Regions from separate parts of the Priestia sp. TGN 0903 genome, predicted to be linked through region 1. Evidence: a T-box and tRNA genes for the amino acid it is inferred to sense, from the RefSeq annotation. Region 1 holds a T-box; the other holds one or more tRNA genes.
What was found. A T-box is a leader RNA that pairs with one kind of tRNA and senses whether it is charged. The one in region 1 lies ahead of trpS (tryptophan--tRNA ligase), so its partner is inferred to be a tRNA-Trp.
Positions count from the first base shown of each region.

Region 2: it has a tRNA-Trp gene. The T-box ahead of trpS (tryptophan--tRNA ligase) is inferred to sense a tRNA for this amino acid. The anticodon was not compared.

Region 1 covers NZ_JBOZGL010000009.1:24,734-41,358, reverse strand. The annotation lists gene ACRPLY_RS23185 (hypothetical protein) at 39-197, shown strand; gene ACRPLY_RS23180 (YjbA family protein) at 226-975, shown strand; gene trpS (tryptophan--tRNA ligase) at 1,004-1,993, opposite strand; T-box leader at 2,070-2,274, opposite strand; gene ACRPLY_RS23170 (peptide ABC transporter substrate-binding protein) at 2,941-4,587, shown strand; gene ACRPLY_RS23165 (ABC transporter permease) at 4,685-5,620, shown strand; gene ACRPLY_RS23160 (ABC transporter permease) at 5,623-6,549, shown strand; gene ACRPLY_RS23155 (ABC transporter ATP-binding protein) at 6,564-7,634, shown strand; gene ACRPLY_RS23150 (ABC transporter ATP-binding protein) at 7,636-8,553, shown strand; gene ACRPLY_RS23145 (GNAT family N-acetyltransferase) at 8,834-9,409, opposite strand; gene ACRPLY_RS23140 (amino acid permease) at 9,845-11,209, shown strand; gene ACRPLY_RS23135 (amino acid permease) at 11,697-13,100, shown strand; gene spxA (transcriptional regulator SpxA) at 13,519-13,917, shown strand; gene ACRPLY_RS23125 (LysR family transcriptional regulator) at 14,119-15,015, shown strand; gene madL (malonate transporter subunit MadL) at 15,211-15,624, shown strand; gene madM (malonate transporter subunit MadM) at 15,621-16,382, shown strand; gene ACRPLY_RS23110 (TerC family protein) at 16,479-16,625, opposite strand, start outside.
Region 2 covers NZ_JBOZGL010000001.1:472,434-489,058, reverse strand. The annotation lists gene ACRPLY_RS02550 (DNA topoisomerase III) at 1-1,343, shown strand, start outside; gene ACRPLY_RS02545 (YrvL family regulatory protein) at 1,426-1,863, shown strand; gene ACRPLY_RS02540 (FAD-dependent oxidoreductase) at 2,104-3,438, shown strand; gene ACRPLY_RS02535 (hypothetical protein) at 3,567-3,704, shown strand; gene ACRPLY_RS02530 (GerAB/ArcD/ProY family transporter) at 3,777-4,406, opposite strand; gene ACRPLY_RS02525 (GerAB/ArcD/ProY family transporter) at 4,396-4,905, opposite strand; gene ACRPLY_RS02520 (hypothetical protein) at 4,931-5,164, opposite strand; gene ACRPLY_RS02515 (GerAB/ArcD/ProY family transporter) at 5,261-6,382, opposite strand; gene ACRPLY_RS02510 (hypothetical protein) at 6,405-6,590, opposite strand; gene ACRPLY_RS02505 (hypothetical protein) at 6,887-7,156, shown strand; gene ACRPLY_RS02500 (phospholipase D-like domain-containing protein) at 7,496-8,890, shown strand; tRNA gene ACRPLY_RS02495 (tRNA-Trp) at 9,130-9,203, shown strand; tRNA gene ACRPLY_RS02490 (tRNA-Leu) at 9,230-9,311, shown strand; tRNA gene ACRPLY_RS02485 (tRNA-Gly) at 9,332-9,403, shown strand; gene ACRPLY_RS02480 (Na+/H+ antiporter NhaC family protein) at 9,619-11,019, shown strand; gene ACRPLY_RS02475 (GerAB/ArcD/ProY family transporter) at 11,217-12,317, opposite strand; gene ACRPLY_RS02470 (Ger(x)C family spore germination protein) at 12,338-13,561, opposite strand; gene ACRPLY_RS02465 (spore germination protein) at 13,551-15,173, opposite strand; gene ACRPLY_RS02460 (hypothetical protein) at 15,320-15,544, shown strand; gene ACRPLY_RS02455 (GNAT family N-acetyltransferase) at 15,627-16,139, shown strand; gene ACRPLY_RS02450 (YjcZ family sporulation protein) at 16,328-16,450, shown strand; gene ACRPLY_RS02445 (VanW family protein) at 16,524-16,625, opposite strand, start outside.

The DNA.
Region 1 (16,625 bases):
ACTCGGATTTTTTCTGCTTATAGGGGTGGATATAGTTCATGAAGCCTGTAGCAATCATTAGCACTGGCGTTATGTCTGAGCTTCGAAATAAGTGCATTTGCATAATAGCCAAAAACGAAGGTATTTTACAATTAATTTTTAGAAAAATAACATCATTTGGAATAAAAATTCCTTTCTCTGCCTATACTGATGGATAACAAACAGATAGTAAGTGAGGGGTAAATTATGCTATATCTTCATGATGTATGGGTTAATTGGTTTGAAGGCGAAGAAAACGGTTATAATGTGTGTCATTTCCATGAGTGGAGAAAAGACGATTGTGTAGAACTGCTCGATCAAGCACCGTTATTAAAAGTAAATCCGCTTTTATTTCATTACATTGAAAATGATCTTTCCGAGCTACCTCAACAACTACTACAAGATGTCTATCAGAAAGCATACATTCGGAAAAATCATGAGCGCACGCAGGTTGAATATTGTTTTATTGTTACAGATGGAACGAATATTTTAGCAATTGATACGATGGGCTATCATATCCCAATTCGAAAAAGCCGCTTAATTCCAAGACAAGAACAGTTAGTTTATGAGATGATTGCGGATCAAGAAGAGCTAGAATATAAGTTCAGTGAAGACGAGCTAACTAAAAAAGAGCATCATATTCTTTCGCCGTCTCCTGAAACGATGAGAGGGCTAACACGTAAAGAACGTCAGCTAAAACAGCTGTTATTTATGGCACTTGATCAGCTACATACAACAAAAAATACAGCTCAAATCCGCTACTGGTACACAGAGTGGAATCCAACGAAATACGAAGACATTCAAGAGATGCCGTTTCAAGACGTATGGAATCAGCTATACGATGAAACGAAGTCAGGGTGGTCACCGAAACATAAATTATTATGCGAGCGCTTAGTAAAAGGACAACCTTTCTTTGAAAAACTTTGGGAAATTGAACAAGAGCCAAAAGTGAATTAAAAAAACGACTGCATAGCAGTCGTTTTTTTTAACGTTTACGGCCAATTCCCATTGCGTTTCGCATTTTGCGAAGCATTTTATTAGCCGTTGCATTTGCTTTATCGGCACCTTGATCTAAAATATCATCTAACTCGCTAGAATCAACTAATTCATAATATCTTTCTTGAATTGGAGCAAGTGCTTCAGCTACTACTTTAGCTGTGTCAGCTTTAAAGTCACCATAACCTTTGCCTTCGTACATTGCTTCAATGTCTTCGATTGATTTATTTGCTAGGATTGAATAAATGCTTAATAAGTTTGAAATACCTGGCTTATTTTCTTTATCGTAGCGAACAATACCTTCTGAATCCGTTACGGCACTTTTGATTTTCTTTTCAATCGTTTTAGCGTCATCCAAGAGCGTAATAAAAGCTTTTTGGTTTGGATCGGACTTGCTCATTTTTTTCGTAGGATCTTGAAGAGACATGACGCGTGCGCCCACTTTTGGAATACGTACTTCAGGAATAGTGAAGATATCATTGTATTTTTTGTTAAAGCGCTCAGCTAAGTCACGCGTTAATTCTAAATGCTGCTTTTGATCTTCACCAACTGGCACCAAATCGGTGTTGTATAAAAGAATATCAGCTGCCATTAGTGGAGGATAAGTTAATAATCCTGCTGATACTGCTTCTTTTCCAGCGGACTTATCTTTAAACTGAGTCATACGCTCAAGTTCACCGATATACGCTACGCACTGTAACATCCATCCTGCTTCCGTGTGGGCGGGCACTTCTGATTGAATAAATAAAGTTGATTTTGCTGGATCAATTCCTACTGCTACATACAGAGCAGCAAGGCTGCGAATGTTTTTACGAAGTGCTAAACGGTCTTGAGGCGCTGTAATTGCATGCTGATCTACAATACAAAAATGACAGTTATAGTCATGTTGAAGTTCAACAAATTGCTTCATCGCTCCAATGTAGTTGCCTAAAGTGATTGTACCGCTTGGTTGAATACCTGAAAAAATTGTTTTCATCAAATCTTCCTTTCATCTGCACATATATGATGCTAGTTTACGTATACAACATAAAAAGGCCCATCCGCTCCTAGCATAAGCTAGGGGCGAATGGACCGCGTTGCCACCCTAATTAGCACACATTATTGTGAACTATCTTTATTCATGTAACGTTGAGATCAACGTTCAAGCTTTGCACTTGAAAGCTCCAAAGTCCATTCTGCAGGTTTCAATGTTTGTTCTCACCAGCCACAAACTCTCTAAAAATGAAAATTCTGCATACTACTCTTTTTCACAGCTTTAATTATATAGTTATTCATTATTATAACGCGAAAAAGCAGGAATTTAAACATCTTATCGCTAAAAAGGTTTATAAGACAATTTACTGGAATTTTTCTTCGGCAAAAAAAGACAAGAACCTTTTAATTAAAGCATTTCTTGATGAAAATTTGGTGGAGGATTTGGTAAAAATCTTTTATTTAGTATTTCTAATAACTTTGTAATACTATTGTAATACCTATACTACAAAAAAGATTTTAGACGTCAGACAAGTAGGCACAATCCTTATAAGATAAGGTTTTTTCCCTTATGACAAAAAAATACCATTAAATAATAGTATTGCAATAAATTTTTAAAATATTTATAATAGGCGTAACAAACATATTTTTTACAAAGGTATTACAATTTCTTAATTTTTCAGAAAACACAAAATAGACAATGTTTTGTTTCAATTAGCGGATTTTGTAATGAATGAGTCTTCTACATATTAAGCGCATACATTGGATTTACAGCATGTAAACAATTGATGACAGTTTCATAGGGTAGAAGAATAATTTTGCAGCGAGGTCTTTAACGCTCTACTACGCGAAAAAATAACTGATTATTTTGTATTGAAAGATGATTAAGAAATTAGTGCATATCAAAAAAATATGGTTGCCACACAAACAAAATTTAATAGGGGGTAACACGCAATGAAGAAAAGGTTGTCGATTCTTTTCAGTTTGCTGCTTGTCATGAGCTTGTTTTTAGCTGCATGTGGATTTAACAAAGAATCTGGTGGCAGTGAAAATGCTAGCAGTGATGGCGGCGACAAGAAAAAAGAGCAAGAGCTTCGCGTAAATATTAAAACTGAGCCTTTTTCACTAAACCCAGGCTTAGCTAATGATTCAACGTCATCAAACGTATTATTACAAACATTTGAAGGTTTAACTCGTATCGGTAAAGATGGAAAGCCTGAAAATGCAATGGCGAAAGATGTGAAGATCAGCGATGATCAAACTAAATATACGTTTACGATTCGCGACGATGCAAAATGGTCAAACGGTGACCCTGTAACAGCAAAAGATTTCGAATATGCATGGAAATGGGCGTTAGATCCTAAAAACGAATCTCAATATGCATATCAATTATACTATGTTAAAAATGCACAGGCTGCTAATGAAGGAAAAGGTTCATTAGATGACGTTGCGGTTAAAGCAACAGATGATAAAACGCTTGAGGTAACATTAGAAAACCCAACGCCATATTTCTTAGAATTAACAGCTTTCTATACGTACTTCCCAGTGAATACGAAAATTGCTGAATCAAATGAAAAATGGTACACAAATGCAGGCGAAAATTATACGTCAAACGGTCCTTTCAAGCTTAAAGCTTGGAAACATAACGACAAAATCGAGCTAGTTCCTAATGAAAACTATTGGGATAAAGATGCTGTAAAACTTAAAAAAGTTGAAATGTACATGATCAATGATAACAACACTGAACTTTCAATGTTCAAAAACGGTGAATTAGACTGGGCGGGTATGCCTACCGGTCAATTACCAGCTGATGCACTTCCTGAATTAAAGAAAGACGGTTCATTAAACATTCAAGAAATTGCAGGTACTTACTGGTACAAGTTTAATACAGAACAAAAACCTTTAGACAATGTGAACATTCGTAAAGCATTAGCTTATGCAATTGATCGTAAAGGTATTACAGAACAAATTACAAAAGACGGTTCAGTTCCAGCGATGGCGGCTGTACCACCAACAATGTTTGAAGATAACAAAAAAGGCTACTTCAAAGACAATGATGTGAAAAAAGCAAAAGAATATTTAGAAAAAGGCTTGAAAGAAATGGGCCTTAAAGATGCTTCAGAACTACCAGCAATTAAGGTGTCATACAACACGGATGAAAAACATGCAAAAATTGCACAAGCTGTTCAAGATATGTGGAAGAAAAACCTTGGTATTAAAGTACAGTTAGACAACTCTGAGTGGGCTGTTTACATTGAAAAGTTACACCAAGGAGATTATCAAGTTGGGCGTATGGGCTGGTTAGGAGACTTTAACGATCCAATCAACTTCCTAGAGTTATTCCGTGACAAAAAAGGCGGAAACAATGATACAAACTGGGAAAATCCAGAATATAAAAAGTTATTAATTGACTCTCAAAAAGAAACAGATCCTAAAAAACGTCAGGCAATGTTGAAAAAAGCAGAAGGTATCTTCATGGATGAAATGCCAGTGGCACCAATCTACTTCTACACAAATGCTTGGGTACAAGACAAGCAGCTGAAAGATGTTGTGATGTCTGGTCTTGGAGACATTCAGATTAAGTGGGCTCATTTTGAGTAAGTAACATCAATTATGACAAAGGGTATATGGGGCCTGGTGCTCCATATACTTTTCTTTCTTGTGCGCGAATTTTGTAAAAATATGGAGGTGTGTCAGGGTGTTCAAATATATAGGAAAACGACTTATTTATATGTTTCTATCATTATGGCTGATCGTAACAGCGACCTTTTTCTTAATGCGTGCTGTTCCAGGAGGTCCATTCACATCAGAAAAGCAGCTTCCCCCTGAAATTCAAAAAAATCTAAATCAGTATTACGGTTTAGATCAGCCTTGGTACCATCAGTACTTTGATTACTTAACATCAATTTTAAAGTGGGATTTTGGTCCATCTTTCAAATATAAAGGGCAAACGGTAAATGATTTGATTAACGGCGGATTCCCTGTTTCATTCATGCTAGGGATGGAAGCTATTTTAATAGCAATTGCTATTGGCGTAGTACTAGGTGTTATTGCTGCTTTAAAACATAATAAATGGCAAGATTACACGGCGATGGTTATTGCAGTTCTAGGAATCTCAGTTCCAAGTTTTATCATGGCAGCGGTATTACAATACGTTCTGGCTATGAAACTACAAATTTTTCCGGTTGCACGCTGGGAATCTTGGGCACACACGGTGTTACCAGCTCTCGCGCTTGCTTCAACCCCTATGGCGTTTATCGCACGATTAACTCGGTCGAGTATGCTTGAAGTATTAAGCAATGATTATATTCGTACAGCGAAAGCAAAAGGTTTAAGCAGAGGCGTTATTACAGTTAAGCACGCCATGCGAAATGCGATGCTTCCAGTCGTATCCTATATGGGACCTTTAGTAGCAGGGATTTTAACGGGTAGCTTTGTTATTGAAAAAATATTTGGTATCCCTGGATTAGGTTCACACTTTGTACTCAGTATCTCAAACCGAGACTATACAACGATTATGGGCGTAACGGTGTTCTACAGTATTTTACTACTTGTATGTATCCTGCTTGTAGATATTGCATACGGCTTTATTGATCCTCGAATTAAACTTACAGGTGCTAAGAAAGGAGAGTAACTATGCAGCAACTTCCGAAAATTCCTAAAGAAATGTTTGAAACAGCAGGGATTGACCATGCTCAAGCAGAAAAGATTGAAAAACCGAGTCTTTCGTTCTGGCAAGATGTTTTTATTCGTTTTCGCAAAAATAAGCTTGCTATGTTTGGTGTAGTACTAATGGTTCTCCTTGTTTTTATGGCGATATTTGGTCCATTGATGGTGAAATACGATTATGCAACCAATGATTTATTGAATGCCAATCAGGCACCATCTTCTGAGCACTGGTTCGGCACAGATGAATTAGGGCGCGATGTGTTTGCTCGTACGTGGGAAGGCGCTCGTATTTCATTATTTATCGGGTTAGCAGCAGCTTTAATTGATTTATTCATCGGCGTAGTTTGGGGAAGCATCTCTGGATACCGCGGCGGCCGTACGGATGAAACAATGATGCGTGTTGCGGATATCTTATATGGTGTTCCTTACCTTTTACTGGTTATTATTTTAATGGTTATGCTTGGCCAAGGGTTAGGCACGATGATATTGGCGATGACCATTACCGGCTGGATTAACATGGCCCGTATTGTACGTGGACAAGTATTGCAGTTGAAAAACCAAGAGTACGTAATGGCTTCACAAACATTAGGAGCAACAACAAAGCGTATTTTATTTAAACATCTTATTCCGAATGCAACAGGTCCAATTTTAGTAACAATGACACTAACGATTCCTTCAGCAATCTTTACAGAAGCATTTTTAAGCTACTTGGGACTAGGCGTTCCGGCACCGCTTGCAAGCTGGGGAACAATGGCTTCAGAAGGCTTACCTGCTTTGGAATACTATCCTTGGCGCTTATTTTTCCCAGGTTTGTTTATCTGTTTAACAATCTTAGCGTTCAACGTAATTGGTGATGGATTACGAGATGCGTTAGATCCAAAACTACGTAAGTAAGGAAGTGAACTCATATGTCACGTTTATTAGAAGTAAAAAATTTAGCTGTATCATTTAAAACATATGGCGGAGAAGTTCAAGCTGTTCGCGGCGTTAACTTCCACTTAAATAAAGGTGAAACGCTAGCAATTGTTGGTGAGTCAGGATCTGGTAAAAGTGTAACTTCACAAACAATCATGCGCCTTATCCCGATGCCTCCTGGCCGAATTAAAAGCGGTGAAATGCTGTTTGACGGCATTGATTTAGCAAAGAAAACGGATAAAGAAATGGAAGCTATTCGCGGTAAGGATATCGGTATGATTTTCCAAGATCCGATGACTTCTTTAAATCCAACAATGAAGGTTGGAGCTCAAATTGGTGAAGTCGTAATCAAGCATTCCAAAGTATCTAAAGCGGAAGCGAAAAAACGTGCAGTCGAGTTATTAACGCTTGTAGGCATTCCTTTTCCAGAACAGCGTGTGAATCAATATCCGCATGAATTCAGCGGAGGGATGAGACAGCGTGTTGTCATTGCGATGGCTCTTGCTTCTAATCCGAAATTACTGATTGCTGATGAACCAACAACGGCGCTTGATGTAACAATTCAAGCTCAAATTTTAGAGTTGATGAAAGACATTCAGAAAAAAACGGATACATCTATTATCTTTATCACCCATGATCTTGGTGTAGTAGCAAATGTAGCAGATCGAGTAGCCGTTATGTACGCTGGTCAAATTGTTGAAACGGGCACAGTGGATGAAGTGTTTTACGACCCAAAACATCCGTATACGTGGGGACTCCTAGCTTCTATGCCAAGCTTAGATAACGAGGCGGAAGAAGAGCTGGCTGCTATTCCTGGAACGCCGCCAGATTTAACGAATCCTCCAAAGGGAGATGCATTTGCAGCGCGAAATCCGTACGCAATGAAAATTGATTTTGAACAAGAACCTCCAATGTTCAAAATATCGGATACGCACTATGCAAAAACATGGCTCTTACATCCCGATGCACCAAAAGTAGAGCCGCCTGCTTCAGTTCAGCGCCGCATGCGTAAAGTTGATAATGTATACAGTACACCTGTACTCGTAGCGAAGGATGGTGAATAACATGACAGATAAATTATTAGAGATTAAAGGCCTAAAGCAACATTTTTTCACAAGTAAAGGAACAATTAAAGCGGTTGATGGTCTGACGTTTGACATCTTTCGCGGAGAGACGTTAGGTCTTGTAGGTGAATCTGGTTGCGGAAAGTCAACGACAGGCAGAACGATTATTCGTTTATATGACGCTACTAGCGGTGAGGTGCTATTTAATGGCGAAAATGTACATGGTCGCAAATCTCGCTCGGAGCTTAAAAAATTCAATCGTAAAATGCAAATGATTTTCCAAGATCCATATGCGTCACTTAACCCTCGTATGACCGTAGCAGATATCATAGCAGAAGGCATTGACATCCACGGTTTAGCTAAGACGAGAAAAGAGCGTATGGCAAAGGTTCACGAGCTTCTTGAAACAGTGGGGCTCAACAAAGAACATGCAAATCGCTATCCACATGAGTTTAGTGGCGGCCAGCGTCAGCGTATTGGTATCGCAAGAGCACTGGCAGTAGAACCTGATTTTATCATCGCAGATGAACCAATCTCAGCTTTGGATGTATCTATACAAGCTCAAGTTGTTAACTTAATGAAGAAGTTACAGCGTGAACGTGGACTAACCTATTTATTTATCGCCCATGATTTGTCAATGGTAAAATACATTAGTGACCGCATCGGCGTTATGTACAGAGGTAAGATTGTAGAGCTTGCACCAAGTGATGAACTTTATCGAAACCCTGTTCATCCATATACAAAAGCGTTGCTTTCAGCTATTCCGCTTCCCGATCCTGACAGTGAAAAAACGCGTCAGCGCAAAATTTATGATCCAAGTATCCATGATTATAGCGGTGAAGAACCGGAGCTTAGAGAAGTATCTCCAGGTCACTACGTGTCTTGTTCTCAAGCAGAGTTTGCCGCATATACAACCTAACAAAAACGATCTCACAACGAGGTCGTTTTTTATTTAGTTATCAAAGAACGCTAAACTTTAAATTGGAAAAAACATGTAAGAACAAGTGACATTAGCGCTTTACAGGTATTATACAATACAGGATTAGAAAATACTATTAAAAATTTTCAGAATTTTATATTTAAGACAAAATATCTATGTTAAAACCTTATAACTAAAGGAATATAAGTGATTAATAATGTTGTATGTTGAATAATAATTCAAAAATATAAAAGAAGGTAGACGTATGCTTACCTTCTTTTTATAAATCTGCTAAGATATCGCCGTCTTTACGATTTTTGTCAATTTTTAATACTTGATCTGCCGGCTGATAAGACGCACCATATATTTCTTTGTCTTTGTAAGTATGAATTAACTCGTACGTTTTTTTCATTTTATTTAAAATGCTTTCCTCTGTTTCAGAGGTAGGAGACCAGTATAGAATTTCCATCTGATTAACTTCATTTGTAGCTAATGAGCGGCGGTTATAGCCGATTGTTTGAGCATGCTTAAAGTCTGCACGTTTATAAAAATGCAGTCTTTTTGCTGAGTCTGAATCTTTATAGTCTATAGGCTCTACTTCTAGGATAATTGGTTTGTTATGTTGTTTTAACTCATCAATTAATTTACCGCCAAGCCCTTGACCTCTAGCGTCTTTTGAAACAAAGAGGTAATCAATAAAGATAAATTGGTCTGTTTCCACGTACATTAATACGTGATGAGGTCCTTCATTTTTATGATAAATATCGCTGCGTTCTTGTAAAAGCGTTTCGATATGCTTCTTTGATTTCATTTCTTCAATGGGAAAATATTGACTTAGTTTTTCATACCAATTCATAGCACCCTCCTACTGATCTTTTCATGATGATGTTCATAATAGTGTTTAAACAGTTATCTTATCTTTACCCTTTTTAGGGAAAAGTAAGCATCTATAATTGAAAATAAGGAAAAATAATAGACTTATTATTCTTAATAGTTAGAAAATTATAGCGGAATAAGAACATATAATGTAAAAAATGGTTTTTATTATATTTTGATTGTAAGTTTATTTGTGAAAATCACAAAAAACTATCGCATTTTTTGTGATTTTTGATAAAATGAACAAAGTGAAGTTTTTTTAATATTGTATTTTATAGATGTGATAGCGGTAAAAATGCAGGTGTGGAACTTGCAATATCAGATTTTTAGTACATACACTGCCTAGAATTATTTGTTTGGAAAATAAGTTAATTATCTGCTATTAAATGAAATGGACATGTTAGGAGAGAGAATTATGCAAGGGAACACGCAAGAAAAAGAATTAAGCCGTGGACTTGAGGAAAGACATATTAGCTTAATGTCTTTAGGCGCAGCTATCGGAGTTGGACTGTTTTTAGGTTCTGCATCCGCTATTCGGTTAGCAGGTCCTGGTATTCTTATCATGTATGGAATCAGTGGTCTTATTATGTTTTTTATTATGAGAGCGTTAGGTGAAATGGCAGTACAAAATCCAGTAGCCGGTTCTTTTAGTAAGTATGCTAACGATTATTTGGGACCACTCGCTGGTTATTTAACAGGCTGGAACTACTGGTTTATGTGGATTATTACATGTATGGCTGAAATTACAGCCGTTGGAGTATATATGGATTTTTGGTTCCCGGGTGTGCCTCAGTGGATATGGGCACTTGCAGCGCTTGTTATCATGACAGGCGTTAACTTTTTAGCTGTAAAAGCATATGGTGAACTAGAGTTTTGGTTTTCTCTTATTAAAGTAGTAACGATTATCCTTATGATTGTGCTTGGTCTAGGCATGATTATCTTTGGAATTGGAAATGGCGGCATTGCAACAGGAATCAGTAATTTATGGAATCACGGTGGCTTTTTCCCGAATGGTATGAAAGGTGTTCTTCTATCACTTCAAATGGTTATGTTTGCTTACCTCGGTATTGAAATGATTGGGGTAACAGCAGGAGAGGTGAAAAATCCGGAAAAGACATTAACAAAAGCAATTGATAATGTACTGTGGAGAATTTTGATTTTTTATATCGGAGCTTTGTTTGTTATTATGTCTATTTATCCTTGGCCAGAGATCGGAACACAAGGAAGCCCATTTGTTTTAACATTTGATAAAGCTGGAATTCCCGCTGCAGCAGGGATTATAAACTTTGTAGTGTTAACAGCGGCTTTATCTTCTTGTAACAGTGGGATTTTTAGTACAGGCCGTATGTTATTTAATTTAGCTCAGCACGGGGAAGCACCAAAACGCTATGCCAATTTAACAAAAGGCGGCGTGCCTGGTGCAGCAGTTATTGCTTCAGCTGTTGTACTGCTACTCGGAGTTGGCTTAAACTATGTTGTTCCTGATAAAGTGTTCACGTGGGTGACAAGTATCGCTACTATTGGAGCGATTTGGACATGGGGAATTATTTTACTTTCTCAAATTCGCTTCCGCAGAGGATTAAGCGATCAGCAGGTAAGTGATTTAAAATATAAGCTTCCGTTCTTCCCGTATACGTCGTATCTCGCTCTTGCTTTCTTAGCGGGGGTAGTAGTGGTGATGGGTTTCTCCTCTGATACAAGAATAGCCCTTATTGTAGGTCCGATATGGTTTATTTTGTTGGTTATTATTTACTATTCAAAAGGTTTTCATAAAAGATAAAAAATAAGGCTGAGACAAACCTATTTTTGTTGAAGGGAAATCCGAACGCGTTGAATTCTTGATTAAGAATCTAACGCGTTCGGATTTTTTTATTTGTAGGGTGAACGTAGGTTTACTGTATGTAGGGGCTTCTAGCTGTTGATTGGAGGACAAGGCGAAGACTTCTGCGGGAAAAGCGAGACAGGCTCACCGGCCGCCTGCGGAAAGCGAAGTCTTGCATGGAAATGAACAGCGGTGTCACAAGCGCAATCCACACGAGCTCATATATCCCGTCTGTTCATCTATAGATGAATGGAGTTATGTCTCAGCCGCATTTTTTTCCAAAAGAAAATGAAGGATTTATTATTTCACTTTTTGCTTTAGTGTGCTAATATATTATATTGTTAAACAAATGAAGAAATAAATAATTTCTATGTTTTAATAGATTAGCATCGAGCTTTCTATGTCAAAAGTTTAAGCTTTTAGAAGGCAAAAGGAGACACAGCAAATGAAAGACAAAAAATGGGGACTTTGGTTTTTAACAGCCTTTGTAGTTGGTAATATGGTAGGCGGCGGAGTATTTATGCTTCCTTCTAATTTAGCAAACGTATCAAGTCCAATTGGTTCAACACTTGCTTGGATTGCAACAGGTCTTGGCGTGTTCATGATTGCTCTTGTGTTCGGGAACTTAGTTATGAGAAAGCCTGAATTAAAAGGAGGGCCTCAAAGTTATGCAGCGAACCTTTTTTCATCGCCTAAAGCAGGTAAAGTAGCTGGGTATAGCATGGCTTGGGGTTATTGGGCAGCAAACTGGGCTGCAACAGCATCTGTCATCATATCGTTTGCGGGATATTTAACAACGTTCTTTCCAGTAATGGAGAGTAAGGATATTTTATTTTCAGTCGGAGATTTTCAATTAGAAGCTGGGAAATTTATTACGTTTTTAGTATGTTCTGTTGTATTATGGGGAATTCAAGCTATTTTGCAGCGAGATATCAATAGCGCCGGTAATATTAACTTTATCACAACGGCAGCTAAAATTATTGGATTCGGTTTATTTATTGTTGTGGCGCTATCGCTATTTAGCGCATCCAACCTCGTCAGTACAGAATTTGTTAATTCAAAGGGTATAAATGTAGGATTAGGAAGTCAGGTCAATGGAGCAGCCATTGCTACGCTGTGGGCATTTATCGGAATTGAATCAGCTGTACTGTTATCTAATCGTGCAAAATCACAAAGAGTAGTAAAGAAAGCAACGCTGCTTGGATTATTAATCTCAATGGTTATCTATGTGGGGATTACACTTCTAGCTATGGGGATTCTTTCGACAGCTCAGCTTCAGCAGTCTCAAAAGCCTTTGGTAGATACGTTAGAAATGGTTATTGGACATAGAGGTGCTTACGTAATGGCCATTTTAGCACTTATATCTTTATTAGGTTCTACTGTTGGATGGATTGTTGTTAGTGCAGAAGTTCCTTATCAAGCAGCAAAATCAGGGTTGTTTCCACAGTGGTTTGCTAAAACGAATCAGAACAATAGTCCAGCCCGCTCACTAACATTAACAAATGGCTTAACACAGTTGTTTTTGTTTGCGACTATTTCAGGCACAGTTTCGCAAGCCTATAATTTCGCTATCGTTGTAGCTACTCTTGCCTATTTAGTTCCTTATTTCGTGACGACAGTTTATCAATTAAAGCTTATTGTGACGGGTGAGACGTACGACACGATTAAAGGATCGCGAGTAAAAGACGGAATTATTGCTTCGTTAGCACTTATTTATTCGCTATGGGTGATTAAGACAGGGACAGCTGATTTAAAAACATTTTTCCTAGGTATTGGATTATTTGTAATCGGGCTTTTACTGTATCCTATCTTAATGAGACGAGGAAAAAGCACATCAGCTATTAAATAAATAAGAGATTATCTCAAAAGCTTTGCAGAAAAGTCATTTCTTCTGCAAGGCTTTTTTAGTGACTGAAAAGTTCGAGGAATTTGTGAAAGAAAAAAATAATAAAAAAATGAAACTAATCTACAGGTTTATTCGTAATAGTAGTGTGGTAAATAAATAATGAAGAAAATCGGTAATGAAAATAATGACAGTGAAGGAACGAACTAATGTACTAGTTCACTTTAAAAAGTATATCATTCCGATGAAGTTTATAGTATAATGCAAATAGATATTATTTTTTAAAAGTAATTATAAAGTAGTATCGATTTTCATTATCAGTCATTAAATATTTACACTCGTTGAAGTTTGTATAAAACAACATGATTTACAGTTCATGTTTTGAATGTTATGACCGATTATGATAGAAGGAGTGAAGGAGTAAATGGTTACATTATATACATCACCAAGTTGTACATCTTGTCGTAAAGCGAAAGCTTGGTTAGAGGAAAATGATATTGGATATACAGAGCGTAATATCTTTTCAGAGCCGTTATCAATCGATGAGATTAAAGAAATTTTACGTATGACAGAAGATGGAACAGATGAAATCATTTCAACACGTTCGAAAACTTTCCAAAAACTAGACGTTCAGGTAGACGCTATGCCTTTACAAGATTTGTATGAATTAATTCAGCAAAATCCTGGCTTATTGCGCCGTCCGATTATCATTGATGAAAAACGTCTACAAGTTGGTTATAATGAAGACGAGATCCGTCGTTTCTTACCACGTAAAGTGCGTACTTTCCAACTTCGCGAAGCTCAAAGACTTGTGAATGGTTAATTTTTATATTTGTCTGTTTAAGATTTAAATACGAAACCAACCAAGTAACGTTTGCTTGAAGTTGGTATATAAAAAATAAGCAGCAGGGAGCCAAATGGCCTCTGCTGCTTATTTTTTGTCGAAATAGCAGGGGAAATGAAGTATATATGTAATTAATAAAGAAAGAGAGTAATTAAACATATAAAAGTGGTGGTGAACGGATTGGAGCTTTTACAGCTAAAATATTTCCAAGTAGTTGCTAGACTAGAACATATCAGCAAAGCGGCTGAAGAGCTATACGTATCTCAGCCTGCGCTCAGCAAAACGATTTCACAGTTGGAAAAAGAGCTAGGCATTCGTTTGTTTGATCGAAACGGTAAATACATTAAATTAAATCGGTACGGTAAAGCGTTCTGTTCCAAAGTAGAACGTGCTTTAAAAACATTAGAAGACGCAAAGCATGAGCTAAAGGATATGTCGAACGATCCATGTGAAGAAATTCGTCTTGTTGTGTTAGCTAGTTCACATTTACTTCCAGAGCTATTAAGCAGGTTTCGTGAGCAATATCCTCAGGTGCGTTTTCGGCTAATGCAGCATTTGACTAATAGCTATTCACAGCCTGATTTTGATTTATGTATTTCAGCTTTTCCATTAACAACCCGTCAGATCGAACATACTCCTTTACTTCGTGAATCGATTTTGCTTGCAGTCCCTCTTGATCATCATTTAGCCAAGCAATCACGTGTAAAGTTAAATGAACTTAAAAATGAGAAATTCATTGTGCTAAAGAAAGGGAAAGAGCTAAGAAAAATAACGGATGCGATTTGTAAGGAACAGAATTTTGTACCTCAAATTACGTTTGAAAGCGATGATCCAGCAACAGTGAGAGGTTTGATTAGAGCAAAGCAAGGAATAGGTTTTATTCCTGAAGTGACGTGGGGAGGTTCTACAGGAAAGGATGTAAAACTGCTAAAAATTGAAGAAGAAACATTTGAACGTACAATCTTTTTAACTTGGAACAATGGAGGCTACGTGACGGATTTACAACAAATCTTCAGGCAGTTTGTGATTGATTATTTTAAACATTTACCCTCGGATATGCCTCATGAATACATATAAGAATCATGACTAAATGTCATGGTTTTTATTTCTTTTTCGAATAAATCTAAAATGAACAGTAGAGAAAAACTGCATTATGTCATTTTTGATATAAGTATATAACTAAAAATGCATAGGTTATTCAACTTTTTTCCTTTACACTATTTTTAAACCATAAAGTAAACGCTTTCAATGATAGGTTGGGGAGGAAGTAATATGATAATCTTCGGTGTAGCGCTGCTGTCTATTTGCATGTTAATAGGAGTAATTGTAGGGGACGCATTAGGAGGGCTGATGGGAGTAGAAGCCAACGTTGGGGGAGTAGGGGTATCCATGCTTCTTCTTGTACTAGCGGTGGATTATTTAAAGAAGAAAAATAAGCTCCAAGTAAAATCCGAAGAAGGCATTGCTTTTTGGGGAGGAATTTATATTCCTATCGTGGTAGCGATGTCTGCACAGCAAAATGTTGTAGCTGCTCTTGATGGAGGAGGCATGGCGATTCTTGCAGGGGTGGTAGTAGTCGTAGTAGGCTTTTTATCCATACCATTTATCAGCAGAATAGGAGAGAAAGCGAAGGTGAATGAACAAGAAATAGAGCTTTCTATTTTACCTAAGGAGCAGATAAAATGATGAATATGATTAAAGAAGGATTAGAAAATAACGGACTGATTACGGCATTTGCTATTATTGGGATTGTCATGTATATTGCTTATTTTTTATCAGATAAATTAACAAAAGGAAGAGTTCACGGATCTGCTATTGCTATTATGTTTGGGTTAATCCTTGCTTATATCGGTGGAATGAATACAGGAGGAGAAAAAGGGATTTCTGATATACAGTTATTTTCAGGAATTGGTTTAATGGGCGGGGGGATGCTGCGAGATTTTGCCATTATTGCTACTGCGTTCGGTGCCAATTTTAGCGAAGTCAAAAAAACGGGAATCAGCGGGATTACGGCTTTGTTTTTTGGGGTTTTCTATTCCTTTGTACTAGGTGTAATTATTGCTCTTTGTTTTGGGTATAGAGATCCCGTTGCTTTGACTACAATTGGAGGAGGAGCTGTGACCTATATTGTGGGACCGGTTTCTGGAACTGCGATTGGAGCCTCTTCTGATATTATCGCGTTAAGTATAGCTGTAGGATTAATTAAATCCATTTCAGTTATGATTTTGACACCGATATTTGCTAAGAAAATCAAATTAAACAACCCTCGTACAGCAATGATCTATGGAGGAGTTATGGGGACGACGAGCGGTGTAGCAGCTGGTTTAGCGGCGACAGATGTAAAACTTGTACCTTACGGAGCCATGACAGCTACATTTTATACAGGTCTTGGTTGCTTACTCGTACCATCTATTCTTTTTTTACTCACAGAGATTATTTTTTAAGTGTACAAAGTGTTTTATGAATAAAAGACTGCTGTGCTCATTAAACTAAAGAAAAGGCCATACTAAATAAAAATGTTTAGTATGGCCTTTTCTGTATCATTTAGTTGAACGAAAGCTATTAACAGCCATGCCGCTTATCAGCACAACAGCAATTGTTATAAACGGAATAAATGTTCCTAGAGATGTATGGTCTGCAAAGAATGAATGTAAGTTCTTTTCATGTCCAATCATATTTCCAGCAGT
Region 2 (16,625 bases), on a different contig from region 1:
AATTATCAGGTGAAGCAGTTGTGAAAACAATCAAGCGCAAAATGCATAAAGAAGCGCAGCCGCTTCCTTATGACTTAAATGAACTGCAGCGAGATGCTAATAAACGCTTTAACTTCTCTGCTAAGAAGACATTAAATGTACTTCAAAAGTTATATGAACAGCATAAGTTAGTCACGTATCCACGTACAGATTCTCGTTATTTAACAACAGATATGGTTTCCACTATGAAAGAGCGCTTGGAAAGCATCTCTGCTGTATATAAAGAAGAAGTTCGTCCAATTTTAAAAAATGCACAGCTGCCAAAGCGAGTGGTTAATAATGAAAAAGTAAGTGATCACCATGCGATTATCGTAACGGATCAGCCTGTGTTTTTACAGGACTTATCAGCTGATGAACGAAAGCTGTATGACTTAATTGCAAAGCGATTTATTTCATTGTTTTATCCTGCATATGAGTATGAAGTGGTTAAAGCAGAGCTTGAAGTAAACGGGGAACTGTTGGTAGCGAGCGGAAAGCAAGTTGTGAATGCAGGCTTCAAAAAAGTTTCTGGTGGAGACTCAGAAGCAACGGTGAAGCTGCCTGATATGAAAGAAGGCAGCAAGCTGCTCATTCAAAATGTAACGATGAAAAGTGCATTTACAGAGCTGCCGCAGCGCTATACAGAAGCCGATCTTCTTGGACAAATGGAAAAACACAACTTAGGTACGCCGGCAACACGCGCAGATATTATTGAAAAACTTCTGCAAAACGAATCCATTGATCGCCAAAATAACCGTCTGCACGCAACAAAAAAAGGAAAGCAGCTGATTGACTTAGTAGCAGACGAGTTAAAGTCTCCTGAGCTTACGGCTAAATGGGAACGTGACTTAGAAGCAATTGCTAAAGGAAAAGGAAATGCAAAAGAGTTTTTAACGAATATTCGCGAACAAACAGAAAAGCTTGTCAAGCAAGTGAAAACAAGTAATCAAACGTACAAACCCCATAATTTAACGGGCTCTAAATGCCCAGAATGCGGTTCGTTCTTAAAAGAAAAGAAAACAAAGCAAGGAAGAGTGCTCGTTTGTTCAAGCCTTGAGTGCAGCTATAGACGCGCAAAAGACCCTAAATTATCGAACCGACGCTGTCCGCAGTGTCATAAACGAATGGAAATTCATTCAGGAAAAGCTGGGACGTACTTCCAGTGCCGTTCATGTCAAGTAGTGGAAAAAGCTGAGGACAAAAAGAAAAAGATTTCAAAGCGAGAAGAACGAAAGCTTCTTAACAAATACAACGATGACGGAGCATTTGGTTCGAGCTTGGGAGATGCTTTAAAACAAGCTCTTCAAGATAAAAAAGATAATTAACGTAGAAGTGCGATACCATGGTATCGCACTTTTTTTGGTATAATATGGATTAAGTGATGAGTAAGCAAGGTGGCGTGGAACAATGAAAAGAAAAAGCAGGGGAATGAATCGGTTAATCGCGTTCTTTATAGTAGGAACGATGGTACTAATCATTTTAGCTATCTTAATGGGAAGCTACTTTTTTGGTTTTATAGGCTTCCTTAGAGTGATGGGAGTGGAATATGACTCTTACTGGGCCATATGTTTATTTCTATTTTTTATTTTTGTGTTTGGTTCTATCACAGAGCTTTTTTCAAAGGCGCTTATTTTTTTAATGAAGAATGCTAGGATGAACAGAGTATTATTTGTAGCATCTGCGGCTTTTGTGGACATATTTTTTACTTTTCTATCGGTTTATATAGCAGACTTGCTTGTAAGCGGAATCCGTGTATCTATTTTAGCGATGATTATTTTATCCGGTTTATTTTTTTTGTTAGAGAGTGCATTGGATAGTGAGTTTCTACGTGAAAAAACAAGCTGATGAAATTGTTCATCAGCAGCGCATCAACAAAAAAAGTGCATCATATCAAGCTTCAATGCTATTTAAAGAACCCTGTAACATATTTTTTTAAAAAAGTATGTGATTTTTTTCACATATATCTTGAAAAAGAACAAACATGTTTGTATAATAAGAATTGTAAAAGATATGTGAAACATTTCACAATATATGTGAAAAACTTCACAAATTATATTTTCTATAATCCTAAGGGGGATATCATCTATGAAAATTGCAGTAGTAGGGTGTACACATGCAGGAACAGCAGCAGTAAAAAATATGGCAGAACTTTATCCAGAAGCTAAAATTACAGTTTATGAGCGAAATGATAATGTTTCATTTTTGTCTTGTGGAATTGCGCTCTATGTAGGCGGGGTCGTAAAAGATGCAAATGGTTTATTTTACTCTTCACCGTCTGAATTGCAAGAGATGGGTGTAAATATGAAAATGAAACACGAAGTGACGAATATTGATACAGAAGACAAAAAAATAGCGGTGCGAAACTTAGAAACAAACGAAGAATTTGAAGATACATTTGATAAATTAGTGATGACAACTGGATCATGGCCGATTATTCCAAACCTTGAAGGCATCGATTTAAATAATGTTGTGCTTTGTAAAAACTATCAGCATGCTAATCACATTATCGAAAAAGCAAAACAAGCAAAAAAAATCGCCGTAATTGGTGCGGGTTATATTGGTGCAGAATTAGTAGAAGCCTTTGAAGTGTATGGAAAAGAAGTCACGTTCATTGATAGTGCTGATCGTATTTTAAATAAATATCTTGATCCAGAGTTTACAAGCTTGATGGAAACGGAATTTAAAAAGCGGGGAGTTACATTAGCATTAAACCAAGCGGTTACTAAATTTGCAGGCAGCGATGGATCTGTTGAAAAAGTAGTGACAACTGCAGGTGAATATGAAGCGGATCTTGTTATTTTGTGTGTTGGCTTTCGTCCAAACACAGACTTAGTAAAAGGGCAGGTAGACATGCTTCCAAACGGCGCAATTGTGGTTGATGAATATATGCAAACAAGCAAAAAAGATATATTTGCGGCCGGAGATAGCTGTGCGATTTACTACAATCCGATTAAGAAACATGCCTATATTCCGCTTGCTACAAATGCGGTTAGAATGGGAACATTAGTTGCTCAAAACCTTGTTAAACCGACGATCAAGTATATGGGAACACAAGGAACATCAGGCTTGCATATTTATGATTACAATGTTGCATCTACCGGCATAACTGAAACAGCGGCTTCTCTTTTTGATATGAATGTGAAAAGTATCACAATATCAGAAAATAACCGACCAGAATTCATGCCAACGTACGAAAATATTACGTTAAAAGTAGTATATGAAGAAGAAACGAGACGAATTGTAGGTGCACAGGTTATTTCTAAAATTGATGCTACTCAAGCAATTAATACATTGTCCGTATGCGTACAGCAGGAAATGACGATCGATGAGCTTGGCTTTATGGACTTTTTCTTTCAACCCCACTTTAATAAGCCTTGGCATTTCTTAAACCAAGCAGGGCTTCAAGCGCTTCAAGCATAAAAAAAGAGGCTGGGACAAAAGTAGTTGAGTCCAAGTAAAAAACGAACCATTCATCAACCTGTTCGATGAGTGGTTCGCTTTTTTTGTGATGGTGTACATCGTTTTATTTGTTTCGTTCCTTCTAGCAATTGATTGGAGGGCAAGGCGAAGACTCCTGCGGGAAAAGCGGAACAGGTGAGACCCCGCAGGAGCGAAAGCGACGAGGAGGCTCAGCGGCCGCCTGCGGAAAGCGAAGCCTTGCACGGAAATCAATTGCCGTGTCATAAGCAGTCCAGAGCTCATGTATCTCATTTGTTCGTCTTTCGATTGGATTTATTTCGTTATGTCTCAACCTTTTTTTATGTGGATTTTATTATCTTTTTTATTTTTATTTTAGCTGGTTTAAAACGAATCCATCCTATGATAAGAAGAATAAAAGGATATAAAGCTCCCATCAAAAAACTATAGGGAATCCACGTTTCGGCTAACCATGTTTTTTGATAGGTAATGGTTGGGTACACAATAATGGAAAAAGTCGTAACAATTAATCCCATCGGTAACGTTAGAAATCGAGTTTCATTGATGTTAAAAATATGACAAAGTCCAGCGATGGAAGCATGAAAATAAAGAGAAACTTTAAAGAAAAGAGTAAGAAACCATATAATGGCAATAATTACCTCGATTCCTTGCAAAAAATTTCCCACCTCAATTCGCTTAGCCATTTCATATACGGGAAACATGGTAGTTGAAGAATGATAAGAACCAATAACGATTATACAAGAAAAAATAACAATTACCATAATAAATCCACCTAGCAGGCTGCCGCTCATTAAAGCTTTAGCTCCTTTTTCAGGTTTTCTTAAATGAAGGGGGAAAATCATCATCAAAGGAGCAAAAGTAAAATAAGTAATGCTAAGAAAGATAAGAACCGAATGAGTCAGCGGCTTTAAGTGAATGTCCATTAAAGGCATAAGATTTTCAAGTTTCATTTGAGGAGTTAGTGAAAAAAATAAAAATCCCGAGAAGGCCAACAAACCACGGGAAAAAGATTTCACAGCAGCGTGCAATTGTTTCTAGCCCGAGTCTTGCCCCGAAAACAACCACAAGCATAAAAATAATGTGAATAGCAAGCAGCGGCGTTTCCATCATAATATGGGTATTTAAAAAACTCCCGACGTAGTATACAATGCGGCTGCACGTTATGACAGTAGATAGGACAAATAAACAAGATACACCTTTTCCTAGATATTTTCCAAATACTACATCATTGATTTCTACCAGATTTTTATCTTTAAATAAAAGTCCGAGAGCTATATATACTTTCACTAATACAAATCCGCATGCTACTCCAAGGATAGCCGGAATCCAAGCGGTTTGCTTAGAATCAACAGTCATAGCCGCTGGAGCAATAACAATTGTGCTTCCAATTGTATAAAGCATAACGAGCATGCGAAATTGAATCGTTGAAATTTTAACTACAGGTTTCACGGTATTCACTTCCTCGTCTTACGTATTAAGATAATAAATGAAGTAAAAATATGCTGATTGGCCTGAAGATAGCAGCTGATAAATCAGAAGGATTTGGAACATATAAACCCAGTGCTTTACAGATGCTTACGGACATTCCAATTGCAAGAACTGTGTAGAATAGCCATAATTCTTTCTTCGCTTTTTTTTGCCGTAAGTTAGGTACTTCAGACCAAATGACGAGCGTGCAAACAATAAGTAACCCCAATACCCCTAGCATAGACTAGCTCCTATACATGAATAATTAATGTTATATTTTCCAGAAAAATAACTACTTATACTGAAGGTGCATTCTCTATTAAAGGTTTTTGATTTTTTAGTCGCTGTTCGAAGAATGCTGCTTTTTGTTTTGAATAAATCCTGCAATTAAAAGGAAAAGCGGATATAAGATGCCTACAAGTAAGCTGTAGGGAATCCACGTTTTTGTATCCCAATCTTTTTGATAAGAAACGCTTGGATACACAATAAGGGAAAGTGTAATCATGATGAGTGCGACTGGAAAAGAAAATAGCTTGTAGTCCTTTATATGAAATACATTGGCAAACCCCAAAAGAGTAGCGTAAAAGTAAATGCAAAGCTTAAAAAAGAGCGTAATAAACCACAAAATAGCAATGACCACTTCAATTCCTTGAAGAAAGTTTCCTACATCAATTCTTCTTCCTAATTCATAGCTTGGAAACATGGTGATTTGGGAGTAATAAGGACCAAGCACTAAAATTCCGAGTAAGATTAACGTAACCATCACTAGTCCACCGGCTATATTACCTATATAAAAAGATTGAGTGGACTTTTTTGTGTCTGGTGTATGGGAAGGAAAAATCATAAGCAGAATCGTATAAGTCAAAGAACTCATGCTTAAAAACGTTAAAACAGCCCGAATAAAAGCTTTTGGATGTATTTCGAACACAGGCTGAATATGCTCTATTTTAATTTGCGGAATCATAGACAAAATCAGAAGTCCGAATAATCCGACAAACCAAGGGAATAAAATCTCGGCACTTCGTGCAATAACTTCTATCCCTAGGCGTACTCCTACGATAACCACACCCATAAATGCAATGTGGATGGCTGTAAGCGGCGTGTAGGGAAGAATTTGTGTAGTGAGAAAATTCCCTACATAGTAAAGAACTTGACTGCTGATAAACAAATTGGATAATACAAAAACAGCAGAAACAATCTTTCCAAACAGTTTACCTAAAATTTTTTCGTTCATTTCCATCAGCGTAAGCGTTGGAAACATTTTTCCTAGTGAGGTAAAAAGCAAAACTAAGCCAATTCCTGATGCTACACCGAAAAGTGCTGCAATCCAGGCATCTTGATGAGCATCAGCCGTAATAGCGGCAGGCACAACAATAATTGTGCTTCCGATGCTATATAAAGTTACTAGCTTGCGAAATTGCGCAGCCGACATATTGATTTCATTAAGCAAAATGAGCACATCCTTTTGCCATATACACGAATTAAGTGATCCAACGGAATAATAAGTGACTTAAAGGCTGAAACATTGCTTCTACCCAATCAGAAGGGTTCGGTAGAGGCAGCCGAAAGATTTTTGCAAGAGCGATCATGATACTGATTGTCATGAATACAATAAAAATTTTCCGTTCTTTTTTATGAGAGTGTTGAGGTAATCTTTTTATTTCCATCCATATAACCCCTGCACAAATGATCAAAAAGGAAAGAAACAAGTGCATGCAGTCAACCCCAATATATTTTGACGTTCAAATAAGCTATTCGTATGATGTCCGCTAAAGAAAGTGATTATACATTTATGTAAAATATAGAAATTATTTCAAGGGATAAAAGATATCATTGGACGCTCTTAAATAATAAAGGAAGTTGTTATGCGGAATATTTACGCAGCTTCAACCTATTGAAACGTCGTATGAATAAGTGGAAAAATGCCACACTATAGAGTGAACAAATGGAAAGGAGCACTATGATGAAAAAATTCCCATATAACAAAGATAAACAACAATCGTTTCAAGCAGCACAGCAGGGGCATAAAGAAGCAGTAGATGCATATGAACAGGCAAATGAAGCTAAAAATGATGCATCCTATGGACATGAAGCGAAGCAAGTGATAGGTGAAGTGAACGAAGCCTCTCAGCAAATCGAGAATGCGCTTGAAAATGCTTCTGAAACACAGCGTCAGCGTTTAACTGAGTTTCAGCAAGACATAAAAGATATGGAAAACGACCTTAATCAATAAAAGAGCCGCTGTTTTACTTACACTTAGAGCAGGTTCACAATAGGGTATAAATTGCAAAAGCAGAAGATAATGAACTTCTGCTTTTTTTTATTGGCAGAGTGAATGTAGGTTTCGTGTATATAATGGCTTCTAGGAGTTGTTTGGAGGGCAAGGCGAAGGCTCCTGCAGGAGCGGAAGCGAAGGCTTGCACGGAAATCAACAGTAGTGTAACAAATAATCCATCATTCCATTCTTATTTTAAAAGGTATAGAAGTTAAAAAAGTAAGAATCCTAATAAAAACAGAACGATAAGAATGGAAAGGGATTGTGACAGGAAACATGCTAATAAATATACTAATAATGATTGTCGTATTGTACTTCATATATGTATTCGTAACTGCAGTGGTACTGTTTTATGTCCCTTTGCACAAGGGAAAAGACTTAAAAGTAATGAATACTGAGAATTTTTACGGAAAGAAAGAATCCACAGACCGTATTATGCTTTTGGAAAACGGTTATTTTTCAGGGCTTGTTCGGATGCAGATGATTCAAGAAGCGAGGCATACAATCGATATTGCGTACTTTTCCATCGGCAAAGGTCGTTCGTCGGATTTACTTATGGGTGCTTTATTCGAAGCTGCGGACCGAGGTATACGTATTCGAGTGCTGTTAGACGGGATCTCTCATGGGTTAAAAGGCAAGAGAAAAAATGTTCTTTATGCTCTAGCTTTCCACAATAATATTGAATTAAAGTACTATGAGCCCTTTACTATTCTTAAACCTTGGACATGGCATAACCGTCTTCACGATAAAATAATAGTAGTCGATGGCCAATTAGGTATTAGTGGAGGACGAAATATTGGAGATAAATACTTGGCCAGTCAACCGGATAAAAATTTTGTCTATGACCGTGATGTGCTGATTTATAATACAAAGCAAGAAAGTAATAGTGTCATTCTTTCAATGGAGAAGTATGTAGAGAAATTATGGAACCACCCGTATACGCGCAAAGCTTTTCCAAAGCTCAAGAAAACTAAACAATTTCGTGGCCTTTCAGGAAAGAAATTGTTAATAGATCAATACGAAGAGGCCAAAAAAGCAAACGAACCCTTTGTCCATCCCTATATTGTATGGAGAGAATCAACGATGCCTACAAGAAAGGTTTCTTTTATTACAAATCCTATTCAACGAATGAATAAAAGCCCTTTTATATGGAAAACGTTTATTAAGCTTTCCGAGCAAGCTGAAAAATCCATTGTCGTTCAAAGTCCTTATATTGTACCAACAAAAGAGATGGAACAGTATATAGATAAGTCAGTAAAATCTAAAGTGCAAAGAATTATTTTAACGAATTCTATTACGTCCACTCCGAATGCTATGGCTTTTTCTGCATACTTAGGAGTAAAAAATCGCGTCATAAAAGCGGCTTCAAAGCTTTATGAATATCAACAGCCTTATTCCATTCACGGGAAATCCGTTGTTTACGACCAGCGTTTGAGCGCAGTTGGTTCTTTTAACTTAGATTCACGTTCTGTATTTTTAAATACTGAATCTATGGTTATGATAGATAGTGAAGAATTTGCAGCCGAGCTAACAGGGGCTATTGAAACTAAAATTTCTCACAGTACGCTTGTGGGAAATGAGGGGGAACCTGTGGATTTTAATACGGATTCTCAAAAAAACGTGCCTCCTGTAAAATCTGCACTCCTCCATATTCTTTCAGTCTTCACGCGATTTTGGAGACATTTTGTATAGTTCTGCACTTTTCCTAAAAAAGTGCTTTTACAGAAAGCTTATAAAAATAAATGGTAGAGGATAAAAGGTGCTGCAACTGGTGGTGGGAAGTGTGAAAAGCTGTGATATGCCTCACAGTTTTTTTGAAGTCGCCAGTACTAGTCATGATTCATAAAAAGACCTATTGACGAAATTCCATATATGTTTTATTATAATATAGCGTCGTCAATAAACGAGGTTCTTTTGAAGAAATCATTTCTAGGGGCATAGTTTAAAGGTAGAACTACGGTCTCCAAAACCGTCAGTGTGGGTTCGATTCCTACTGCCCCTGCCATTTTGGAGTTATTTTTCAATTCACACGCGGGTGTGGCGGAATTGGCAGACGCGCTAGACTTAGGATCTAGTGTCTTATGACGTGGGGGTTCAAGTCCCTTCACCCGCATCTTTACTTTTATATATTGCGCGGAAGTAGTTCAGTGGTAGAACACCACCTTGCCAAGGTGGGGGTCGCGAGTTCGAACCTCGTCTTCCGCTTCTTTTCAAAAGCAGTTTGCATGTGCAAACTGCTTTTTTTGTTGTAGAAATAAAGATTTTTACTATGCTGTTTTTAATTAGAAATAGTTTATTCAATCAGTGCTGCTTATACGTATCGTTTTCGTGAATATACACATATTATTGGGGTTACATTAAAAGCTAATGAACGATACGTGAAGACGTCTAATATGGTTTTTAAGATAGGGGAGAGTCCTATGGAATCTAGTTGGTTTTCAATTATACCGTTTTTAATTGTTATTCCAATAGCTATTTTCACCAAACAAGTGCTGCCAGGTTTGTTTTTAGGCTTATTAGTAGGCGCTTATTTGATTGATCATTCGATTGTCGGAGGTGTTGAAAAGTTACTTCACTACGTTGTACAAGCTCTTAGAAATAAAAGTAATATAGAAATCGTTGTCTTTTTATACGCGTTTTCAGGGCTTATCGGAATGATTAAGATGGCTGGAGGAGTTAAAGGTTTTGTGGAAACAGCTGCAGAAAGAATTGATACAAGAAAAAAAGCTCTTATTTTAACCTATGTTTCAACCATTGGAACATTCAGTGCTCCCACCTTTCGTTTTGTGACGATCGCGCCCATTATGAGAGCGCTGCTAAAAAAAGTGAAAATGACGACAGCAGAGCTAGGGTTTGTTATTGAAACAACTGCTACTCCCGTTATCGTCTTAATTCCCGTGGCAACGGCATTTGTAGGATATATGGTCTCAATCATTCAAATGGCAATTGATCATCAAGGCATAAAACAAGACGCTTATTCTTTGTTTATTCAAAGCATTCCTTATAATTTCTTTTCGATTGTGATTATTTTAGTAGGAATTTATTTCAGCTTTTTTCATCATTCAACGTCTACGGCTCCTATGAAGCTCGAGGAAGAAGACGAAAAAGATTGGCATGATTGTCATCCTTGCGTCTCGAAGGATTTGCCTTCTAAGCCTTGGAATTTGTTAGTACCTTTACTTGTTGTGATTTCACTTACCTTACTTTTAACATGGTGGAGTGGACATCGTAAGAGTCACAGCTTTTTTGAAGCATTTATTAAAGCAGACGTGTTAGAAGCGATGGTAGTAGCTTTAATTATGACTACGTTAATTACCCTCATTTTTTTCTTGTTTCAGCGCTTTACATTACAGAATTTGCTTAATGGTTTTATCACAGGAGGCAATGACTTGATGTCCGTTATTTTGTTGTTATCGGTAGTATGGGGATTATCCGCTGTTACAGAAGACTTAGGTTTTTCAAATTTCGTGACGGCACATTCTAAGTGGATTCCTCAAATGTTTGTCACTCCGTTCATGTTTATCTTTGGAGCCGCTATTTCTTACTTTATCGGATCTGCTTGGGGAACGTGGGGGATTTTAATGCCGCTTGGCGTATCGCTTGCAAGTTCTGCAGATCTTTCTTTGCCGTTAATTATCGGTGCGGTGTTTGCGAGCGGTTCCTTTGGAGCGTTTTCTTCACCTTTAAGCGATGATACGAATACCATCGCCAAAATATTAGATTTATCTGTTATTGAATATGCCAAATATAAATTAAAGCCAGCTTTAATTGCAGCGGGAATAACAGTTGCTTTCTATCTTGTTGTATCTTTCTTATTTTGAATGAGAAAAATAGCCGTCTAGTATCAATTTTTCATTTTTTTTAATTTAAAGTATGCATACAGTCCTAATGACAGGCACACTAGGATGATACAAGTAAGCGGAAATAAGATGGTATTAACAAAATGATCATAAAACCATATATACACGCACATCACCTCAATAATTTTAACGCCATTTTTTTATTTAGTAGAGATACACTATCTGTGCTGCTTCTTCCTATTCTTCAAAAAGGCGATAATCAGAAGCAGTAGGGGTACGATAGAAAATAGCGGCATATGCAAAAGAAATCTCGCTACGTGCAGTCCTTCATAAAGGTGTTCTTGAAAATTACTAGCGATTGTAATCGACAAAAATAACACAATGATGCCTAAAGGATACGCTAGACGTGAAGGAGATTTAATTTTAAATAAAGTAGCTGTACCTATTATAGAAGCATAAAACAAGATGCTAACTTTGAAATAAATCCCAATCACCATAGCGAACATAAAAAATACATCTAGACGCTCTAAAAAATCAGCTACTTGGATCGTTTGGACAGTACTAAGAAGAGGGAACTGTGATCTTGTCGTCAGATCAACTCCAAGCACACTAATGTTAATAATCATTGTAATAATTAAATTAATTCCGCTTAATCCCGTTGCACATATCATGGTAACACTTGCTTTTTTAGGATTACTTAAGTAAGGAAGAAGCATGGTAAATACAATAGCCTCTGTGAAAGGAAAATACAGCGTTTCGGTTAAAGCAACTTTTGCAACAGGGAGCACTCCTTCTTTTAATACCGGCTGTAAATTCTTGAAATCAATTAACCCTGAGCTAATAATTAAAATGAAGCCTGCAACAGCCAGAAAATACATAAAAATAAACAGAAGCTCTCCTGATCTCGCTATCGCTTCAATTCCTTTTCGGGTAATATAGATAATGACCAGCATCAATAAGGCATTGGCAATAAATAGAGGCGTATCGGGATAAGCAAAAGTAAGAAGCATCTCTCCGAAATCTCTTAGAACTCGTGATGCATCGTATAAAAAATAGACAATGTATACAAATGCAAGAAGTGTTCCCAATACCTTACCTAAAATTTTCTGCATATATTCTGTAGGCAGGAGGTCCGGATAGTAGGAATAGAGTTTATGATAGACTAAAAAGAAAAGAAAGCTACACAGCATTCCAATTAAAATAGCTAGCCATGCATCTTGCTTCGCTCCCATTGCAAGAGGGACTAATAGAGCGCTTCCCAGTTCAAATAAAACCATGAGAATAAATAATTGAGTGGCGCTAATTTTTGCTTTTTCCATATACCCAGTACCTCCTTATCTTAGTGTTGTTTTTCTTTTACGCTAGAAAGAAATGACTTATTGCGCAGACCTGTTCGGCGAATATAAGCTTCTACCGTAACGTCTACATCTAATTTTGGAAAGTAAACGTCATCCCATTCTGATTTGAGTTTTTCCCACTGATTGGGGCGTGTGCGTTCCAACGCTGCTCCAAAACCAAAAATGTCAACTTTGTCTGTCTGAGCTTGTTTAATAGCTGTTTGTAATTCTTTTTTTATTTCTTTACCTGCAGCTTTTTCCATTTTTTTGATTACAGCAGGTTGACGTGTATCAACAGGGACCTCCACTTCTCCAAGATCGCCTTCTACGCGAGTGTGAACGGACGCATAAGGTTTTCCTTTTATCACCTTTACAGATACATCCGTTTTTTGACGAACTGTTTGATAGGCAAGCGCTTCTTTTTTTCCTTTCCAATCTACATTAATATCGGTTCCTTGTATTTTATCAAGGATCCAAACGCTTCCTCTGGCTGGACTATTGTACAACCAGTCGATTAACTTTCCATTTTTAAAAACAGCAATGCCAGAAGCACGAAGGGTAGCTTCTGGTGCGCTTTGCTGGAGATTATCTAATTTTTCTGCTTGTTGAGGATTTCCAACTAAACGAAAACCCGATACTAGCGCTTCTCCTCCGGGAGATTCAAGAGATCTCATGACTTCTTGAAAGGGAACCTTTAGGTTTTCTCCCCATTTTCTTTGAGTGAACTCCAGCGTTTTCATAATTTTGTTTGCTGGAATTTTATCGACAGGCGTTAGTGCTTTTACCAAATCAGCAGCACTTGACTGGTTTGCGATGACTAAGGAAGTCGTAATTCGAAACTCAGGATCGCGATCAATAGAATCAATAAGAATGTTAATTCCTTCTTCACGCGCTAGTTTTTCTCCAATCACGACTAAGTTAGTATGGGCATAATAAAGTCTTCGGGAAATTCTAGCTGAAGCGCGTCTGCTTGCTTCAACTAAATTATCACCGGAAGCAGAATAGATCGTAACAGGCGGACTTTGAGTACCGCCGCCCCCTTGTAAGCCAGCTACATTTCCTGGGTTAATAATTTGAAAGGTAAGCTCATACCGCCCATCTTTCGTTTTATCAATGCCCATTGCCGATACAAATGCAAGGTCCGTTAACTCTTTTTTACTCCAGCAGCTAGTAAGCAATACCATCATTATGGTCATTACCAGTAAAAATAAACTTTTACGTTTCATTTTGATCATCTTCTTCCAATTCCTGATTAATCATGCCTCTTGAAGAAGGAGGCTCAGGCTTTTGATGTTTGCTTTGACGAACTTTGTTATCACTAATTAATTTAGGTCTTCTTCTCATCGTCCACCAAGGTAACCGCAGCAATGTATCTTCATTGCTTGTAGGAATAAAGGGTGCTAATGGCGTCATGTAAGGAACACCAAATGAACGTAAGCTGCACAGGTGTCCAACCCCTATTAAAAGAATAAGGATAATGCCATAGAAACCGAATGTAGCCGCGCCTAGTATAAATAAAAAACGAATTAAACGCGCTGAAATAGCCATATCGAAAGACGGTGTGGCAAAGCTAGCAATGGCTGTAATCGATACAATAATAACCATCGCTGGTGAGACGATTCCTGCTTGAACCGCCGCTTGCCCAATAACAAGAGCTCCGACGATTGATACAGCAGAGCCGATAGCTTTTGGTAAACGAATCCCTGCTTCACGCAAAATTTCAAAGGTGACTTCCATAAAAAAAGCTTCCACGAACGCGGGAAATGGAACGGATTCTCGCTGTGCCGCAAGAGCTACGATAAGCGTTGTAGGTACCATCTCTTGATGAAATGTCGTAACCGCAACATACGTAGCAGGAGCGATAAGTGAAATCATAAACATAAACACCCGCAAAAGACGAATGGATGTGGCAATATCAAAGCGTGCGTAGTAATCTTCAGCCGATTGGAAAAATTGAATGAACAATGCTGGAGCAATAAGTACAAAAGGAGTTCCATCCACAAAAATAGCAATTCTTCCTTCCAAAAGGTTACCCGCCACCACATCGGGTCTTTCTGTGTTGTAAATAGTTGGAAATGGAGTGGCCGTTTGATCTTCAATTAGCTGCTCAACATAACCTGATTCCAAAATACTATCAATATCAATGTTTTTTAATCGCTTTCGAATTTCTTTTACAACTTTATCGTTTGCGATGCCATGAATATACATAAGAGTGACATCCGTTTTAGTTACCCGGCCAATCTTCATCGATTCTAGCCATAAGTCAGGTGTTTTAATAATTCGGCGAACCATGGCTAAGTTTGTGCCAATAGACTCAGTAAAGGCACCTTTTGGTCCCCGCACTACCATTTGGGTAGTAGATTCTGAAATAGCACGCTTTTCACCGCCTTGTGTACTCACGCTGAGTACGCGGTTTATGCCATCGACAATAAGAAGGCTGTCTCCTGACATCAAAGAAGAAAGTAAATCATTCCAGTTGTCTGCAAACGATACGTTGCCAATTGTTACGATGTCTTCGGAAATTAACTCTAATGCATTTTGATCGTTTAGGTTATTTTTTTGATTATCTTTCATAAGAGACTGCAGTAAGTAATCTTGAATAGCCTGATTATCTACAATCCCTTCTATGTAGACGATAGCAGCAGCCAAGCTGTTATTGACACCTAGTTTAAAATGACGAATCACAATATCTGAGCTGTTTCCAGTTTTCTCTTTAATGAGGGTAAGATTCTCAGACAGCAAATTCTTAAGAGAAGAAGCTGTTTGTTCGCTGCTTGTTTGATTTGCCTGAGGTGGAAGTTTACTTTTAGACTTTTGATTTTTAAAGAACGAAGGCATAAATGAAAGCACCCTTACTTTAGTTTTTATTAATTTGACCAAAAACCGTATAATTATGTAATTTTTAACAAAAAATCTTTTGCATGACGGTAAATGAAAATGACGACCCTATGAGGTAAGTAACGATTAGGTAAGGAGAGAAAATAATGAAAATTATTGGAGTTAGCCTGCTGCTATTTGGAGCTGTGATCGCTCTTTCTGTAGGAATTGATCTTTTTCAAGGAATGAACGTACTGCAGGCACTATACAATGCTTTAAGCACGTTTCGTGTAATGGAAGTGGCCGAATTATTTGTCCTTTTTTCTCTTTTGTTTTTCTTTTTCGCAGAGTCACTTTACCTTGTTTTAAAGAAGCGTCAACAAAAGCACTAGTAACTTGGTGCAAAGAGGTTTTTATATCTTCACTATCGAAACAAGCGTATAGAAAGATAGCTTTGAGATAGGGGAGAAACACATGAACATTGAGACTAGCAGACTACTAATACGCAAATTTAAATATGAGGATTGGCAAGATGTCTACACATATACATCTGATGCTACTGTCATGAAGTACATACCAGAAGGTGTTTTTAGTAAGGATAATGCGAAGAAATTTGTAAATGAAAATATGAAAGAAAACGTTAAAAATTTTCCAGTTGTATTAAAAAACGAAAAAATCTTAATAGGTCATATCGTCTTTTTTACCTATTTTGGGGACCATACTTATGAAATTGGCTGGGTATTTAATTCTCTCTATCATCAGAAAGGATATGCTTCAGAAGCGGCAAAAGCAATAGTGGACTATGGCTTTAACATAATGAAACTGCATCGGATTATTGCTACTTGTCAACCTGAGAATACGTCTTCTTATCGTGTTATGGAGAAGATCGGGATGAGAAGAGAAGGGTATTTTAAAAAATGTATTCCAACTGAAAAAGGATGGTGGGATGAATATTATTACGCGATTTTAAAGGAAGAGTGGAAATGAGCTTTACTTTTATGCAATTACATTTTCCGAGTTATAAAGACGAAAACAAGCCCGATTTTTAAAAAATGAGCAGGACAGCAAACCAAAACGTCTAGGCAGACATACAATAAGCTATCCATGAGAAACACCCCATGTTTGAACCTTCTTTGTTTTAGCATCAGAAAATCACATTGAAAGGGAGTGCTTGTATGTCTAATGCTGGATGTGGATTCGGTTCTGGTTTCGCTTTATTAGTTGTATTATTTATTCTATTAGTAATTATTGGATGTAGTTGTTATAGCGGTGGTTACGGTGGCTACTACGGCTGCTAATTATATCACTGAATAGCCTAAAGGATACCCTTTAGGCTTTTTTATGTTCATTATAAAAAGCTGGAAGAGAGGATTAATCAGCAGGCTCAGTATCAACATGCGATTCAATTTTTTTCTCTTTTGGCAAGGGTTCATTAGAAGCCCAAGGCACGCGGCGAGGCTTGTATTCAATCGC